3 regions of the Kitasatospora sp. NPDC088264 genome follow, and region 3 is predicted to be linked to each of the others. Evidence: riboswitches for the same ligand, from Rfam matches in the RefSeq annotation. Region 3 holds a riboswitch; each other region holds the start of a gene.
What was found. A riboswitch is a leader RNA that binds a small molecule or an ion and turns the genes downstream of it on or off. The one in region 3 is predicted to bind cobalamin.
Positions count from the first base shown of each region.

Region 1: it holds a riboswitch for cobalamin, as region 3 does, so the genes downstream of both, metE (5-methyltetrahydropteroyltriglutamate--homocysteine S-methyltransferase) here and AB0O82_RS29465 (ribonucleoside-diphosphate reductase subunit alpha) in region 3, are expected to answer to the same signal.
Region 2: it holds a riboswitch for cobalamin, as region 3 does, so the genes downstream of both, AB0O82_RS36045 (iron ABC transporter permease) here and AB0O82_RS29465 (ribonucleoside-diphosphate reductase subunit alpha) in region 3, are expected to answer to the same signal.

Region 1 covers NZ_JBFBIR010000014.1:142,984-148,579, reverse strand. The annotation lists gene metE (5-methyltetrahydropteroyltriglutamate--homocysteine S-methyltransferase) at 1-2,038, opposite strand, end outside; cobalamin riboswitch at 2,203-2,425, opposite strand; gene AB0O82_RS14430 (ECF transporter S component) at 2,455-3,336, opposite strand; gene AB0O82_RS14425 (ATP-binding cassette domain-containing protein) at 3,333-5,006, opposite strand; gene AB0O82_RS14420 (CbiQ family ECF transporter T component) at 5,003-5,596, opposite strand, start outside.
Region 2 covers NZ_JBFBIR010000089.1:14,297-19,892, reverse strand. The annotation lists gene AB0O82_RS36070 (amino acid ABC transporter permease) at 1-573, shown strand, start outside; gene AB0O82_RS36065 (amino acid ABC transporter ATP-binding protein) at 570-1,367, shown strand; gene AB0O82_RS36060 (CGNR zinc finger domain-containing protein) at 1,481-2,071, shown strand; gene sodX (nickel-type superoxide dismutase maturation protease) at 2,103-2,537, opposite strand; gene sodN (superoxide dismutase, Ni) at 2,761-3,156, shown strand; cobalamin riboswitch at 3,245-3,383, shown strand; gene AB0O82_RS36045 (iron ABC transporter permease) at 3,473-4,555, shown strand; gene AB0O82_RS36040 (ABC transporter ATP-binding protein) at 4,555-5,319, shown strand; gene AB0O82_RS36035 (ABC transporter substrate-binding protein) at 5,342-5,596, shown strand, end outside.
Region 3 covers NZ_JBFBIR010000051.1:13,717-19,312, forward strand. The annotation lists gene AB0O82_RS29455 (glycosyl hydrolase) at 27-1,481, opposite strand; gene AB0O82_RS29460 (hypothetical protein) at 1,622-2,659, opposite strand; cobalamin riboswitch at 3,081-3,224, shown strand; gene AB0O82_RS29465 (ribonucleoside-diphosphate reductase subunit alpha) at 3,416-5,596, shown strand, end outside.

The DNA.
Region 1 (5,596 bases), on a different contig from region 3:
CCAGCGAGATGACGTCCGCGTCGAGTTCGTCGATCGCCGTCATGATCGCGCCGAACTCGGCGTAGCACATGTGGGTGTGGACCTGGGTGTCGGCCCGCACCCCGGAGGTGGCGAGGCGGAAGGACTCGGTCGCCCACGCCAGGTACGCCGGGCGGTCGGCGGCGCGCAGCGGCAGGGTCTCGCGCAGGGCCGGCTCGTCGACCTGGACGACGGCCGCGCCGGCGGCCTCCAGGTCGGTGACCTCGTCGCGCAGGGCGAGGGCGACCTGGCGGGCGGTGTCGCCGAGCGGCTGGTCGTCGCGGACGAAGGACCAGGCGAGCATCGTGACGGGGCCGGTGAGCATGCCCTTGACCGGGCGGTCGGTCAGGCCCTGCGCGTAGCCGAACCAGTCGACGGTCATCGGGTGCGGGCGGGAGATGTCCCCGGCCAGGACCGGCGGGCGCACGTACCGGGTGCCGTAGGACTGCACCCAGCCGTGCCGGGTGGCGAGGTAGCCGGTGAGCTGTTCGGCGAAGTACTGGACCATGTCGTTGCGCTCGGGCTCGCCGTGCACCAGGACGTCCAGTCCGGCCTTCTCCTGGAAGGCGATGACCTCCCGGACCTCCGCCTCGATGCGCTCGCGGTAGGCCGGGGCGTCGATCCGGCCCGCCGTGAGATCGGCCCGCGCGACCCGCAGTTCGGAGGTCTGCGGGAACGAGCCGATGGTGGTGGTCGGCAGCAGTGGCAGGCCGAGCCGGGCGCGCTGGGCCTCGGCCCGCTGCGGGTAGGCCTGGGCGCGGCGGGCGTCGTCGGCGGTGACGGCGGCGGTACGGGCGCGCACCGCCGGGTCGTGGGTGATCGGCGAGTTGGCGCGCGAGGCGAGGTCGGCGCGGTTGGCGGCCAGGTCGGCGGCGATCGCCCCCGTGCCCTCGCGCAGGCCCCGGGCCAGCAGCGCCACCTCCCTGGCCTTCTGCTTGGCGAAGGCGAGCCAGCGCAGGATCTGCGGGTCGACGTCGCGTTCGGCGGCGGCGTCCAACGGCACGTGCAGGAGGGAGCAGGACGGCGCGACGTCGACCCGCTCGGCGAGGCCCAGCAGGGTCGCCAGGGTGGCCAGCGACTTCTCCAGGTCGTTGATCCAGATGTTGCGCCCGTCGACCACCCCGGCGACCAGCCGCTTGCCGGGCAGCCCGCCGACGGCGGCCAGATCGTCCAGGTTCGCCGCGGCGGGCCCCGTGAAGTCCAGCGCCAGGCCCTCGACCGGGGCCTTGGCCAGCACCGGCAGGGCCTCACCCAGGCGGTCGAAGTAGCTCGCGACCAGCAGCTTCGGACGGTCCGCAAGGCCGCCCAGCTCACGGTAGGCGCGGGCGGCGGCGTTCAGCTCGGCCGGGGTGCGGTCCTGCACCAGCGCGGGCTCGTCCAGCTGCACCCACTCGGCGCCGGCCGCCTTCAGGTCCGCCAGCAGCTGCGCGTAGACGGGCAGCAGCCGGTCCAGCAGGGTGATCGGCTGGAAGTCCTCGGCGACACCGGGGGCGGGCTTGGCGAGCAGCAGGTAGGTGAGGGGGCCGACCAGCACGGGGCGTGCGGTGTGGCCGAGCGCCAGCGCCTCCCGAAACTCCCCGACGGCCTTGGCCGGGTTCGCGGTGAAGACGGTGTCCGGGCCGAGTTCGGGCACCAGGTAGTGGTAGTTGGTGTCGAACCACTTGGTCATCTCCAGCGGCGCGACCTCCTGGGTGCCGCGCGCCATGGCGAAGTAGCCGTCCAGCGCGTCCGCCTCGACGGCCGCCCGGTGGCGGGCCGGGATCGCGCCGACGGCGACCGTGGTGTCCAGTACGTGGTCGTAGAGCGAGAAGTCGCCGGTGGGCACTTCCGAGGCCCCGGCCTGGGCGAGCTGCGCCCAGTTCTCCCGGCGCAGGCCGACCGCCGTCTCCCGCAGGGCGTCGGCGGTGACCGTGCCCTTCCAGTAGCCCTCGATGGCCTTCTTCAGCTCCCGGCCCTGGCCCTGCCGGGGGTAGCCGTACACGGTGGCCCTGGTTGCCGCGGCTGCGGACTTCGTGGTCAAGGGACTCTCCTTCGCGAGTCTGGCTCCTCAAGTACCCGGGGACGGGACGAGAGCGCGAAGGGATGACGAACCGGGCGGCGGCTCACGTCGATGCGCGTGCCGGACCCGCCTGGTATGGTCGCCGACCCGCCCACGAGGTCACCGGGATATCCGCACGCGGAACGGTCCGCGGGCGGGCAACGGGCAGGTCTTCGGACTCGTGGGCGCACCGGGCCTGTTGGCGTCCGGTACCTACTGGCCATCGCTTCCCAGACCCGTCCCGGGTCCAGTGCGTATGACGGCGGTCGTTCCCACTCACCGCTGCGGGGCAGTCCCGGATTCCCACCGGGTTCCCTCTTGCGACGTCCTGCCTGGCGGGCAGGACGAACCAGCTGCGTCGCCAGCTTAGGGGCAAACCGCCGGGGCCGACGCGGAATTCACGGAAGCCGTCCGCATGGTGAGACTCCCTCGCCGCTCGCGGAGCCGATGGCGGAGCCGTTCGCGGTGTCGTTCGCGGTGACTCGTCGACCGTCCGGGGCCTCGAAGCGCACCATGGGCTCGAAGTTGGCGCGGCGGGCCGCGCGGCGGAAGACGGTGAGGACGGCCGGGCCGACGACGAGCACGGCGGTGAAGGTGGTGACGGCACGGCCGGTGTCCCAGCCGAGCGAGGTGGCGAGGTCGAAGAGCAGGTAGCGGTGCCACTGCTCGGTGAAGGGCAGCCCCGGCAGGTAGGCGATGGAACTGTTCGGGTCGGTGGAGAACGGCCAGAAGGAGAGGTTGAGGAGGAAGCCGAAGAGGTACCCGGAGAACGCCCCGTACGCGGCCAGCATCGGGACCTCCCAGCGCCGCCGCCGGGTTCTCGGCAGGAGCCCGGCGAGCATGCCGACGAACGCGCAGCCGAACATCTGGTACGGCATCCAGGGGCCGACGCCGCCGGTGAGCAGCGCGGAGGCGAACAGCGAGGTGCAGCCGAGGGTGAAGCCGAAGCCCGGGCCGAAGACCCGGCCGGCCAGGACGAGGACGAAGAAGACCGTCTCCACTCCGGCGGTGCCGGCGCCGAGCGGGCGCAGCCCGGCGTTGACGGCCGACAGGACGCCGAGCATGGCGAGGGCCTTGGCGTCGATGCCGCCGGCCGCGATCTCCGCGATGACGACGGCGAGCACCAGGACCAGCAGGGCGCCGAAGATCAGCGGCGGGGCGTAGGAGGAGCCGAACTTTCCGGGGGCGACGACGAACGGCCAGGTGAAGGCGACCAGGCCGATGAAGGCGGCCAGGGCCGCGACGACGCGGGCCCGGCCGGGGATCCGGACGGCACTCACCGGGCGGCCTGCGCGGGCGCGAGGGCGGCGGCGACCTGTCGGGTGGTCAGGTAGGGCAGCGGGGCGAGGATCTTGGCGGTCTGGGGGGCGAAGGTGGGCGAGGCGACGATGACCTCGGCGGTGGGGCCGTCGGCGACGATCTCGCCCTCGGCCATCACCACCACCCGGTCGGCGGCGGCGGCGACGAACTCGACGTCGTGGGTGGAGACGACGACCGTGCGGCCTTCGGCGGCGAGGGCGTCCACGATGCCGGTGAGCGCTTCCTTCCCGTGGTAGTCGAGCCCTCGGGTGGGTTCGTCCAGCAGCACCACCCGTGGCGCGGCGGCCAGTTGGATCGCCAGGACCAGGGCCAGCTTCTGGCCCTCGGAGAGGTCCCGGGGGTGGGTGCCGTCGGGGATCCCGGGGGCGAGCCGGTCGAGGATCTGCCTCGCGGTCGGGCCGGCTGTGGTCGGGCCGGCGACGGTCGGGCCGGCTGCGCGGTGGGCCTCCAGGTCGCTCTGGGCGAGTTCCTGGGCGACCGTCTCCAGGTACAGCAGGTCGGTCGGGGTCTGCGGGACGAGCCCGACGAGCTGTCGGGCCCTGGCCGCGGAGAGCCGCTTGGGGTCCATGGCCGGCCCGCTGTCGGCTCCGAGGACCTGCACGCTGCCACCCTGTCGCGGGCCTGAGCCCTGGAGGGCCCACAGGAGCGAGGACTTGCCCGAGCCGTTGCGCCCCATCAGCGCCGTGACCTCGCCGGCCCGCAGACCCAGCCCGATCTCCCGGACGGCGGTCACCTGCCCGTACCGGACGACCACCCCTCGGGCGTCCAGCACCCGTTCCCCCGCCACCGCTGCCCGGCGCGGCGGAGGAACGGGCACGTCGTTCAGCCGCTCCCGCAGCGGGGCGGCGGCGCGCCGGGCGTCCCGGACGGAGAGCGGCAGCGGCCGCCACCCGGCCAGCCGCCCGAGGTCGACGACCGGCGGCGCGATCGCGGTGCGCCGGAAGACCTCGGCGGGCGGCCCGTGCACGACCGTGCCGTCGCCGGGCAGGTAGGCGACGCGGTCGGCGTACTGGACGACCCGCTCCAGGCGGTGTTCGGCGAGCAGGACGGTGACGCCGAGGTCGTGGACCAGACGGGTGATGGCCGCGAGCACCTCCTCGGCGGCGGTCGGGTCGAGCGCCGAGGTCGGTTCGTCCAGGACCAGGACGCGCGGGTGCGCGGTGAGCACCGAGCCGATGGCGACACGCTGCTGCTGGCCGCCGGAGAGCTCGTGCAGGGCGCGGTGGCGCAGGTCGGCGAGGCCGAGCAGGTCGAGGGTCTCCTCGACGCGCTTGCGCATCACCGCCGGCGGGACGGCCAACTGCTCCATGACGTAGGCCAGTTCCTCCTCCACCGTGTCGGTGGTGAAGCCGGCCAGCGGGTCCTGCCCCACCACGCCGACCACGTCGGCCAGTTCGCGAGGGGGGTGGTGCGCGGTGTCCCGGCCGTCCACGGTCACCCGGCCGCGCAGGGTGCCGCCGGTGAAGTGCGGCACGAGGCCGTTGACGGCGCCGAGCAGGGTCGACTTGCCAACGCCGGTGCGGCCGACCACCAGGCAGAGCTCGCCCTCCGGGATGTGCAGGTCGACGTCGCGCAGGACGGGGGCGGTCTCGCCGTCGTACACCACGCCGACCTGGTCGAATCGGATCACGTGCTCACCTCGGGGGTCGTGCGGTCGGCGCCGGTGCGGCGGGTCCCGGCGGCGGGCTCCGGGGTACGCCCGGGCTCCGGGGTACGCCCGGGCGGAGGCGCGATGACCCCGGCGGCGCCGGCCAGCAGCAGGGCGAGCACCGGGACGAGCGGCAGGCTCGGCCAACTGAGCGGGTAGAGCGAGGGGTTGAGATCGGTGGCGGCGTAGCCGACGGTGGCGAACAGCAGGACGGCGGCGGTCACCCCGCAGCCCGCGACGCCCCACTCGGCGGCCCGCCAGCGGTCCGGCCGGTAGGTGGTGCGCCGTACGCGCCGGCCGCCGAGGACCAGCCCCGCCACGCAGAGCAGGGCGCCCGCGAGGAAGGCGGGAAGTCCCAGGGCAGCGGGGGCGGTTCCGTCCAGGAGCCCGTACACCCCGGCGCACAGGCCGCACATGCCGAGCAGCATCAGGGCGCCGGTGATGCGGCGGGAGCGGCGGGTCGCGGTGCCGGAGCGGCCGTAGCCGCGCGAGTCCATCGCGGCGGCCAGGTGCAGCGAACGCTCCAGCGCGTCCTCCAGCACCGGGACGACGATGCCGCGCAGCGCGCGGAT
Region 2 (5,596 bases), on a different contig from region 3:
TCGATCGGCGTCCCGTGGGGGCCGGAGTTCTGGTCCGCGGACACCAACGTCCTGATCCCGACCTTCGTCGCCGCCCTGCTGGGCCTCGGCCTCAACGAGGCCGCCTACATGGCGGAGATCGTCCGCGGCGGCATCCAGTCGGTGGACGAGGGCCAGACCGAGGCCGCCCACGCGCTCGGCATGAGCCGGTTCCAGACCATGCGCCGGATCGTCCTGCCCCAGGCCATGCGGGTGATCATCCCGCCGACCGGCAACGAGACCATCTCGATGCTCAAGACCACCTCGCTGGTCAGCGTGATCTCCCTGGAGGAGATCTTCCGGGCCGGTCAGGTCATCTACTCCCGGAACTACCAGAACATCCCGCTGCTGATCGTGGTCAGCCTCTGGTACCTGTTCTTCACCTCGCTGCTGACCATCGGCCAGTACTACATCGAGCGCTACTACGCCCGCGGCTCCAACCGGACCCTCCCGCCCACCCCGCTGCAGCGGCTGCGGGGCCTGTTCGCCGGGAAGCCCGCCCCGAAGACCGGCGCCGACGTCGTCCCGGGGCTCGAGGGAGGTGGTCACGTATGACCGACCTGAGCAAGACCCCGGCCGCCGCCACCGGACAGCCGATGGTGCGCGCCGAGGGCGTCCACAAGTCCTACGGCTCCGTGCACGTGCTCAAGGGCATCGACCTGGAGGTCAAGCAGGGCGAGGTGTTCTGCCTGATCGGCCCCTCCGGCTCCGGCAAGTCGACCTTCCTGCGGTGCATCAACCACCTGGAGAAGATCAACGGCGGACGCCTCTGGGTGGACGGCGAACTGGTCGGCTACCAGCAGAAGGGCGACAAGCTCTACGAGCTCAAGGACCGCGAGGTCGCCGTCAAGCGGCGCGACATCGGCATGGTCTTCCAGCGCTTCAACCTGTTCCCGCACATGACGGCCGTCGAGAACGTCATGGAGGCCCCGGTCCAGGTCAAGGGCGAGAGCAAGGCCGCCGCCCGGGAGCGGGCGATGGTCCTGCTGGAGCGGGTCGGCCTCGCCGACAAGGCGAAGAACTACCCCTCCCAGCTCTCCGGCGGCCAGCAGCAGCGCGTCGCGATCGCCCGCGCGCTGGCCATGAAGCCCAAGCTGATGCTGTTCGACGAGCCCACCTCGGCGCTCGACCCCGAACTGGTCGGCGACGTCCTCGACGTCATGCGCGGCCTCGCCGAGGAGGGCATGACCATGGTGGTCGTCACCCACGAGATGGGCTTCGCCCGCGAGGTCGGCGACGCGCTGGTGTTCATGGACGGCGGCGTGGTGGTCGAGTCCGGCAACCCCCGCGAGGTGCTCACCGACCCCCGGCACGAGCGCACCCGCGCCTTCCTCTCCAAGGTGCTGTAGAACCGTACCGACCGGCGCCCGGCAGGCTGCTCCTGCCGGGCGCCGACGTTTTCCCCACCCAGGTAATAGGCTGGACGCAATCAGCCCGTTACCGACCTTCTGGAAGGACCTCCGTGGAGCTCGCCTCGTACGCCGATCTCGCCGTTCGGCTGGTGAACACCGAGGAGCCCGGGCGCGGCACCGACACGCTGACGTCCGTGGACGCGGTGCGCGGCCTGTTCTCCGACTCCTCACGGGCCGCCGCACAGGCCGACGAGTCCGACCTGCCCCGGCTGCGGGCGGTGCGGACCAGGCTGCGCGGGGTCTTCGAGGCCGCCGCCGAGGGCGACGAGATCCGGGGCGTCGACCTGCTGAACAGCCTGCTGATGGAGTACCCGGTCAGCCCGCTGGTCTCCGGGCACGACTACCTGGACGACGCCGGCCGGCCGCGCTGGCACCTGCACCTGGCCGACAACTCGCCCACCGCCACCGCGCACTTCAGCGCGGTCGCCTGCATGGGCCTGGCCGTCCACCTGACCGAGCTGGGCGCCGACCGGCTCGGCATCTGCCAGGCCGCGCCCTGCCGCAACGCCTACCTGGACACCTCGACCAACCGCTCCCGCCGCTACTGCTCGGACCGCTGCGCGACCCGCGCCAACGTCGCCGCGTACCGGGCCCGCAAGCGCCAGGAGGCCGAGGCCGCGGCACTCGGCGCCGCCGGCTAGGTCCTGTCCGGGCCGGGCCGGGCCCAGGGGGTCAGAGTTCGTCCGCCCAGACGCCCAGGCGGCGGGCCAGACCCGGTACCCGGGCCAGCCGGGTGCCCAGCAGCAGCCGCTCCAGCCGCCGCCCCGGCGCCAGCCAGGCCGGGCGCGGGCGCAGCCGCAGCAGCACCCGGCCGAGCACCAGCTCGTCCGGGACCGGGCCGTAGCTGCGGCTGTCGCTGTCCACCGGCCGGTTGTCGGACAGCAGCCACCAGCCCCTCGGACGCCGCTCGGCGGCCCGCTTCACCACCAGCAGGTCCTGCTGGAAGGGGTGCCGGAAGAGCACCACCGCGCCGGGCCGGATCGGCGCGCCGTAGCGCACCAGCAACTGGTCGCCCTCGCGCAGGGTCGGGACCATCGACGGGCCCGCCACGTCGACCAGCCCGAACGGCACCGCGCCGCCGCCCCGGCCCCGGGGTTCCGTGCCCATCGGTTCCGCGTCCGCCGGTTCCGTGCTCCGCGCCACGACTCCTCCTCCCGGACCGCCCGGTCCCAGTCTGCCGTACGGACCGTCACCCCGTTCGATCCGTTCGATGTCCGGATTACCCCGGTTCCGGGTCCGCCTTTTGCCCTAGGCCCACCGCCCGATCGCGAAACCCCGGGTGCGGAAGGGTAATCTCGGGCGCGGGAAGACGATCTAAGGAAGGACTCCCATGTTCTCTCGTCTGTTTGCACCGCGCGCCACCGCCCACGCCCACTGTGACCTGCCCTGCGGCGTGTACGACCCGGCGCAGGCCCGGATCGAGGCCGAGTCGGTCAAGGGCACCCAGGAGAAGTACCAGGCCAACGAGGACCCGGCTTTCCGCACCCGCGCCCTGATCATCAAGGAGCAGCGTGCCGAGGCCGTCAAGCACCACATCTCGGTGCTGTGGAGCGACTACTTCAAGGCCCCGCACTTCGAGAAGTACCCGCAGCTGCACCAGCTGATCAACGACACCCTGAAGGCCGCCTCGGCCGCCAAGGCGTCCACCGACCCCGCCACCGGCCAGGCCCTGCTGGACCTGATCGCCGAGGTCGACAAGATCTTCTGGGAGACCAAGCAGGCCTGAGCCTGACGCGTCGCCACCCGACCGCCCCCGTCCGCGAGCCCGGACGGGGGCGGTCGTGCGTTCACGCCCCATCCGAGCCCGGTAAGGGTTGCCTAGCCTGAGTGGCTGTTATGCTGCCAGGGCGTCCGAGGGGGAAGTCCGGTGTGAATCCGGCGCTGACCCGCAACGGTGAGCACGGCCCCGGGGCCGCGCCAGCCCGATCGCCCCCGGCCGCTGAACTCCCGACAACTCGCCGTGGACTGCGAGGGGATGGCGCCCGGGCCCGCGCCCGACCGGTGCCGCCCCCGCGCACCCGCGGCCCGAGGCAAGGCGCACCGTGAGCAGCACCGCAGCCGCGGGCAGTGGCGCAACGAGCCCGCCCGCCCGCCGAATACCCGCCCTCCCGCTCGCCGTCGGCCTGGCCGCCGCCCTGCTGCTCTCGCTGCTCTGCGGCGTGGCGCTGGGCGCCTCCGGGATCGGCCTGCCCCGCGCCATGCGGCTGCTGGCCGCCGGGCTGACGGGCGGACGGCTGGAGGCGGACGAGGCCGCCGCCTACGCGATCGTCTGGGAGATCCGGCTGCCGCGCGCCGTGCTGGCCTCGGTGGTCGGCGCCGGGCTGGCCGCCACCGGGGTCGCCGTCCAGGCCCTGGTGCGCAACGCGCTGGCCGACCCGTTCGTGCTCGGCATCTCCTCCGGCGCGGCCGTCGGCGCCAACGCCGTGCTGCTGCTCGGCGCCTTCGCCTCGCTCGGGGTGTGGGCGATCTCGGCCTCCGCGTTCGGCTCCGCGCTGGTCGCCATGGTGCTGGTCTACCTCGCGGCGCGCACGGCCTACGGGCTCACCCCGCTGCGGCTGGTGCTCACCGGCACCGCGCTCTCCTACGGCTTCTCCGCCGTCACCGCGCTGATGGTCTTCGCGTCCGCCCGCGGCGAGGCCGCCCGGGACGCCATGATGTGGCTGCTCGGCAGCCTCGGCGGCGCCACCTGGGGCTCGGTGCCGATCGCCGCCGCCACCGTGCTGGCCGGCCTGGCGTACCTGGCCTGCGCCGCCGGCCGGCTGGACGCGCTCGCCATGGGCGACGAGACGGCCGCCTCGCTGGGCGTGGACCCGGACCGGCTGCGCCGCGAGCTGTTCGTGGTGACCGCCGCCGTCACCGGCACGGTGGTGGCCGTCAGCGGGGCGATCGGCTTCGTCGGGCTGATGGTGCCGCACCTGGCCCGGATGCTGGTCGGCGCCGGGCACCGCCGGGTGCTGCTGGTCGCGCCGCTCGCCGGGGCGCTGCTGCTGGTCTGGGTGGACATCGTCTCGCGCACCCTGCTGGCGCCCGCCGAACTGCCGGTCGGGGTGGTCACCGCGGTGCTCGGGGTGCCCTGTTTCCTGCTGCTGATGCGCCGTCGCGGCTATTCCTTCGGAGGCCGCTGATGGATCTCGCCCTGGACTCCGTCTCGGTCGAGCTGGCCGGCGCCCGGCTGGTCCACGACGTCGCCCTGGACGCCGCCGCCGGGCAGGTGGTCGGACTGGTCGGGCCCAACGGCAGCGGCAAGTCGACGCTGCTGCGCTGCGTCTACCGGGCGCTGCGGCCGGCCGCCGGGGCCGTCCGGCTGGACGGCGCGGACCTGCACGCGCTGACCGCGCGCGAGGCCGCCCGGCGGGTGGCCGCACTCCCCCAGGAGCACTCCGCCGAGTTCGACTTCACGGTGGCCGAGGTGGTCGCCATGGGCCGGTTGCCGCACCGGCGCGGGCTGGGCGGCCCGGGTGCGGACGACCACGCGCGCTGCACGGAGGCGCTGCGCAAGGTCGGCGCCGAACAGTTGGCCGGGCGGGGCTTCCTGAGCCTGTCCGGCGGCGAGAAGCAGCGGGTGCTGATCGCCCGCGCGCTGGTCCAGGAGCCCCGGCTGCTGGTGCTGGACGAGCCCACCAACCACCTGGACATCGGCCACCAGTTGGACGTGCTGGCGCTGGTCCGGGAGGCCGGCCCGACGGTGCTCACCGCGCTGCACGACCTCAACCTGGCGGCCGGCCACTGCGACCTGCTGTACGTGCTGCGGGCCGGCCGGATCGTCGCCTCGGGGCCGCCCGCCGAGGTGCTCCGACCCGCCCTGCTGGCCGAGGTGTTCGGCGTCCGGGCCACCCCCGTCCGGCACCCGGTGACCGGCGCCGTCCAACTGCTCTTCGACCGGATCTGACCCACCCCCCGAAGGAACCCCCGTGCGCACCAAGGCCGTTGCCATCACCGCCCTGCTCACCCTCGGGCTCACCGCCTGCGGCGCCGAGATCGCCCCGAGCGGCGACGCCACCGCCGCCTCCGCCCACTACCCGGTGACCGTGGAGAACTGCGGCACCAAGCTCACCTTCCCGCAGAAGCCCGCCCGGACGGTGACCAACGACGTCGGCATCACCGAGCTGATGCTCGCCCTCGGCCTGGCCGACCGGATGGCCGGCTACGTGATGCCCGACGACAAG
Region 3 (5,596 bases):
GCGGCTCGACGACCCTGCGGACCGGCTCAACGAACGTGCAGGCCGCCCCAGTCGACGTTCGCGCCGAACGGGCCGGCGCCGCCGGTGAGCGCCAGCGGGCTGTGGTAGGTGGCGTTGACGTCCGCGCTGGAGTTGCGCGGCTGGTCCAGCGTCAGGTTGTCCGAGGTGAGCGACTGCCCCCAGACCGTCCAGATCGTCCAGGGCGTGCGCCGCAGCGTGTCCGGCTGGCGGGAGTTGACCGGGACGGCGAAGGACTCGGCCAGGATCCGCGGCTTGCCGTAGCCGGCGAGTCCGTCGTAGTACCGCTTGGTCCACACCTCGCCGGTGCCGATCGGGTGCGCGGGGCTGCCGCTGTAGTCGTCCACCCCGACCACGTCGACGTACTGCGAGCCCGGGTAGTAGTCCCACGGGTCCGCGCCGGGGGCTCCGTCCCAGGACACCGGCGTCCAGACGAACAGCAGGTTGTGCAGGCCCCTGGTCTCCACCAGGTAGCGGTAGGTGATCCGCCACAGCGCCTGGTAGTCGGCCGGCTTCTGGCCCGACCACCAGAACCTGCGGGAGCAGTCCTGCACGTTCATCTCGTGGTACGGGCGCAGCAGCACCGGCACGTCGTGGGCGGCCAGGTACTCCAGGTGGTCGGCCAGGTAGGACAGGTCGGTCATCAGCGCGCGGTACTCGGGGGTGTCGTGCGCGCTGTCGACGACCCGGCCGAACCAGCCCTTGTCCTTGGCGGCCGGAGAGTTCGAACAGAGCACCTGCTCGAAGGACTTGACGTCCGAACCCGGGTAGGGCTGGTGGAAGGACATGCCGACGATCCCGGCCGGCCCCCCGCCGTTGTCGGGCAGTTCGGTGGTGGTGCCGTCGCAGTTGTGCTGGACGCCGGCCGTGCCGTAGCTGCCGTCGTCGGCGCGCGGGTGACCGGACCAGACGGCGGAGAGCAGGTCGACGGCGTCGTCGGTGTACTGCCAGCCGGCCCGGCAGGTGGGCCACCGGCCGGCCGAGTAGGAGCGCGGGTCGCCGACGCCCCAGCCGGTCTGGCCGTAGCCGGGGCCGAGGTCGGTCTCGACGAAGCCGGGCAGCTTGCCGGTGAGGTCGGCGGCCTTCTTGTAGTAGTAGCCGACCTGCTTGGTGCCACGGTAGTCGCCGTACTCGGGGTTGTTGCGCTCGTTGTGCGCCTCGACGTGCTGGCCGATCACCGTCCCGCCGCTCTGCCCGGTGCGGGCCCGGTCCTCCAGGTCGGCGAGCAGCTGCTGGACGGCCCGGGCGTTCGGCGAGGCCTGCGGATCCCGGGCGAGCAGGTCCCGGCCGACCTCCGGCGGCAGGGTGCGGCCGGGGAGGCCGACCGTCACCGGGACGCGGGCGGGCCGTTCGCCGTCGGCCCGGCCGTCACGCTGCAACAGCGCCACGGCGCCCGCGGCGACCACGACCCCGGCCGCGGCCAGGACGGCGGGCCTGCCGCGCAGGGCTCTGGGCAGGGCCACGGACCGCTCCTCCGGTTGCTCGCCGGCACCGGCCCAGGCGGACACAACCGGAACACTCGTGCGAATGACTGCCCCGAGAGCCTGCCACACTCCCCCGGCACCGGCGAGCGAACCCGCCGGGGCCGGGGTGCCACGGCGGATCAGCCGGCCGCGGCGGCCCCCGGCGCACCCGGCGCGGCCGCGGACGCGGCCTTGGCGCGCTGGAGCAGCTGGCCCTTCACGTGCTCGCCGAAGCCGACGGCCGCCGCGGTGGCGGTGGCGTCGGCGGTGTCGCCGCCCTTCGCCGAGCCCTCGACCGTGAAGTAGGCGTACCGGCCCAGGGTGTTGTGCGTGTTGGTGCAGCCCGGAGTGGCGCAGAAGGCCGGCGCGCCCGGCGCGACGGCGCCCTTGAGGTGGCCGGTGTAGCTCTTCATCGAAGTCTCGGCCTGGATCTTGTGGTCGAAGACCGCGACGCCGACGGTCACCGCGCTGTCGCCGGAGACGTAGGTCGCCCGGAGCACCTTCTGGCAGCCCTGGTCACCGAGGACCTTGCCGAGCCCGCCGGTCGTCGAGTTCCCGTCCCAGCAGGGCGAGTCCAGCGAGACGAAGGTCCGGTTCCAGGTGGCACCGTTGACCGTCACCTGGAGCGCGGAGAACAGTGCCCCCGCGTCCTGCGGCGCCGGGTCGGTGGCGGCCTCCCAGATCGGCTTCGACGGGTCGTCCGGCGCTCCGCCCGGGGTGCCGGACGGGTTCCCGCCCGGGGTTGCGGCGGCACTCGGCGCGGCACTCCGGGCGGCACCCGATGCGGCGGAGGACGGCCGGTTGGAGGCCGAGGCGATCGGCCCGGCGACCGGCTTGTCGCCGCCGCCCTTCGTCAGCAGCACCGCCCCGCCCGCGATCAGGCCGCCGACCAGGACGACCGCGACCGCCACGCCGAGGGCCCGCAGTCGGCGGCGGCGCTTGCCGTCCGCCGCGTTGCGGTCCGCCAGCGCCTCCCAGTTCGGCTCGGCGCGCTGCGGCGCCTGGGGCTGCGGGTACGACTGCGGATGCGGCTGGGGGTGTGCCTGGGGATGCGGCTGGGGGTGCGCCTGGGGGTTCGGCTGCCACTGCGGCGGCAGCTGCTGCCCTGGCGGTCCCGGCTGCGGCAGCGGAGGCTGCCCCGGCGGACCGGGCTGCGCCACCGGCTGCGCGGGCGGCACCGGAGGCCCGTACGAGGCCGGCGGCGGCCCGAAGCCCCCGCTCGGCGGCAACACCGGACCGGGCACCACCGGCGGCTGCTGACCGTGCGCGTCCCCCGGCCCGGTGGGAGGCGTTCCCTGCGGACCCTGCCCGGGTGCGCCAGTTCCGTCGCTCACGCGCCCCCTCGCTTCGCTCGATGATCGCTTCGCGAAACGCGCCCCTCGGCGCTTCGCTCGCTCATGCGCCCAGATCGTAGGGCATGCCCGCGGCAACCGGTCCGCCCGGTGACCGTTCCGTATCGAAACCAGGACGCCGGGGCCCGGAATCAGGGCGCCGGGAGCCCGGATCCGAGGCGCCCCAAGGCCACGACCCGCCCCCTCCCGGCACCACCGGTTATCGCTCCGACACACCGCGCCGTACTACATGTGGGGTCGCATCAGAGAGACACCACTAGATGTATGCTCAATCCTGCTGTCGATGCAGGGGAACCCGGTGCGAATCCGGGACTGCCCCGCAGCGGTGAGCGGGCGGCTACCAGTAGCCGCCCCGCGAGTCCGAGTACCTGCCGACGGTGTGCGCACGGGCCCTCCCGCAGAGGCCGCGCCAGCACGAGAACTACCTTCCGGGCCTCGCGGGCGGGCCGGGGACGCCACTGTCGCGCGACGCTTCCTGCGTACGTGCCGTGCTCCCCTGCCCCGAACGGCCCGGTACCCCCCGATCACCGCCGCCGATCGCCGCCAGGAGAGAGCGCCTTGACCACCGCTGCCTCAGCCACCCTGCCCGCCCAGGGCACCGGCCCCGCCCCCACCGACCCGACGGTCTCCGACCCCGGCGGCGCGCTCCTTCGGCTGCTCACCGACCGCAGCGTCGATCTCCCCCAGGTGGACCCCGGCCATGTCGCCGCCGCCGCGCTGCGCGGCCGCCACGCCGGCTCGGACTTCGCCGAGCTGCGCGGGCTGGCCGTGGACGCCGCCGCGTCGATGATCGCCGAGGACCCCCAGTACTCGAAGCTGGCCGCCCGGCTGCTCGCCCTGGAGATCGTCGACGAGGCGAACAGCCAGGGCTCGCGCTCCTTCGCCGCCTCGATCGCCGTCGGCCACGCCGAGGGCCTGATCGGCGACACCACCGCCGCCTTCGTCACCAAGCACGCCGCCGCCCTGGACGCGCTGATCGACGCGCACGGCGACGACCGCTTCGAGTACTTCGGCCTGCGCACCGTGCAGTCCCGCTACCTGCTGCGCCACCCGATCACCCGCAAGGTCATCGAGACCCCGCAGCACTTCCTGCTCCGCGTCGCCTGCGGCCTGGCGGTCGGCGACAGCGAGCAGTCGGTGCGGGAGGTCGCCGAGCTGTACGGCCTGATGAGCCGGCTGGAGTACCTGACCTCCTCGCCGACCCTGTTCAACTCCGGCACCCGGCACCCGCAGATGTCGAGCTGCTACCTGCTCGACTCCCCGCTGGACAACCTGGACTCGATCTACAACCGCTACGCGCAGATCGCCCGGCTGTCCAAGCACGCCGGCGGCATCGGCCTGTCCTACTCGCGCATCCGCTCGCGCGGCAGCCTGATCCGCGGCACCAACGGCAAGTCCAACGGCATCGTCCCGTTCCTGCGCACCCTCGACTCCTCGGTCGCCGCCGTCAACCAGGGCGGCCGCCGCAAGGGCGCGGCCTGCGTCTACCTGGAGACCTGGCACGCCGACATCGAGGAGTTCCTGGAGCTCCGCGACAACACCGGCGAGGAGGCGCGGCGCACCCACAACCTCAACCTGGCGCACTGGATCCCGGACGAGTTCATGCGCCGGGTCAACGCCAACGAGGACTGGTCGCTGTTCTCCCCCGCCGACGTGCCCGAGCTCGTCGACCTGTGGGGCTCCGACTTCGACGAGGCCTACCGCAAGGCCGAGCTGGCCGGCAAGGCCGTGCGCACCATCCCCGCGCAGACCCTGTACGCCCGGATGATGCGCACCCTGGCGCAGACCGGCAACGGCTGGATGACCTTCAAGGACGCCTCCAACCGCGCCGCCAACCAGACCGCGCTGCCCGGCCGCACGGTGCACTCCTCGAACCTGTGCACCGAGATCCTGGAGGTCACGGACGACTCCGAGACCGCCGTCTGCAACCTCGGCTCGGTCAACCTCGGCGCCCACGTCGCCCCGGGGGCCTCCGTCGACGACCTGCTCGGCGCCATGGACTGGGAGCGCCTCGACGCCACCGTCCGCACCGCCGTGACGTTCCTCGACCGCGTGGTGGACATCAACTTCTACCCGACCACCGAGGCCGGCACCTCCAACTCCCGCTGGCGCCCGGTCGGCCTCGGCGTGATGGGCCTCCAGGACGTCTTCTTCAAGCTGCGGATCGACTTCGACTCCGCCGAGGCCGCGCGGCTGTCCACCCTCATCGCCGAGCGCATCATGCTCACCGCGTACGAGCGCTCCGCCGACCTGGCCGAGCAGCTGGGTCGCCACGAGGCCTACGGCGAGACCCGCGCCGCCCGCGGCGAGCTGCACATCGACCACTTCCCGACGGCCGCCCCGCAGTGGGCCGACCGCTGGACCGCGCTGCGCGCCCGCATCGCCGAGACCGGCCTGCGCAACTCGCTGCTGCTGGCCATCGCGCCGACCGCGACCATCGCGTCCATCGCCGGCGTCTACGAGTGCATCGAGCCGCAGGTCTCCAACCTGTTCAAGCGCGAGACGCTGTCCGGCGAGTTCCTCCAGGTCAACCCGTACCTGGTGCGCGAGCTCAAGGAGCTCGGCGTCTGGGACCAGCAGACCCGCGACGCCCTGCGCGAGGCCAACGGCTCCGTCCAGGAGCTGGGCTGGCTGCCCGCCGAGGTCCGCTCGCTGTACCGCACCGCCTGGGAGCTGCCCCAGCGCGCGCTGATCGACCTGGCCGCGGCCCGCATGCCGTACCTCGACCAGAGCCAGTCGCTGAACCTGTTCATGGCGGCGCCG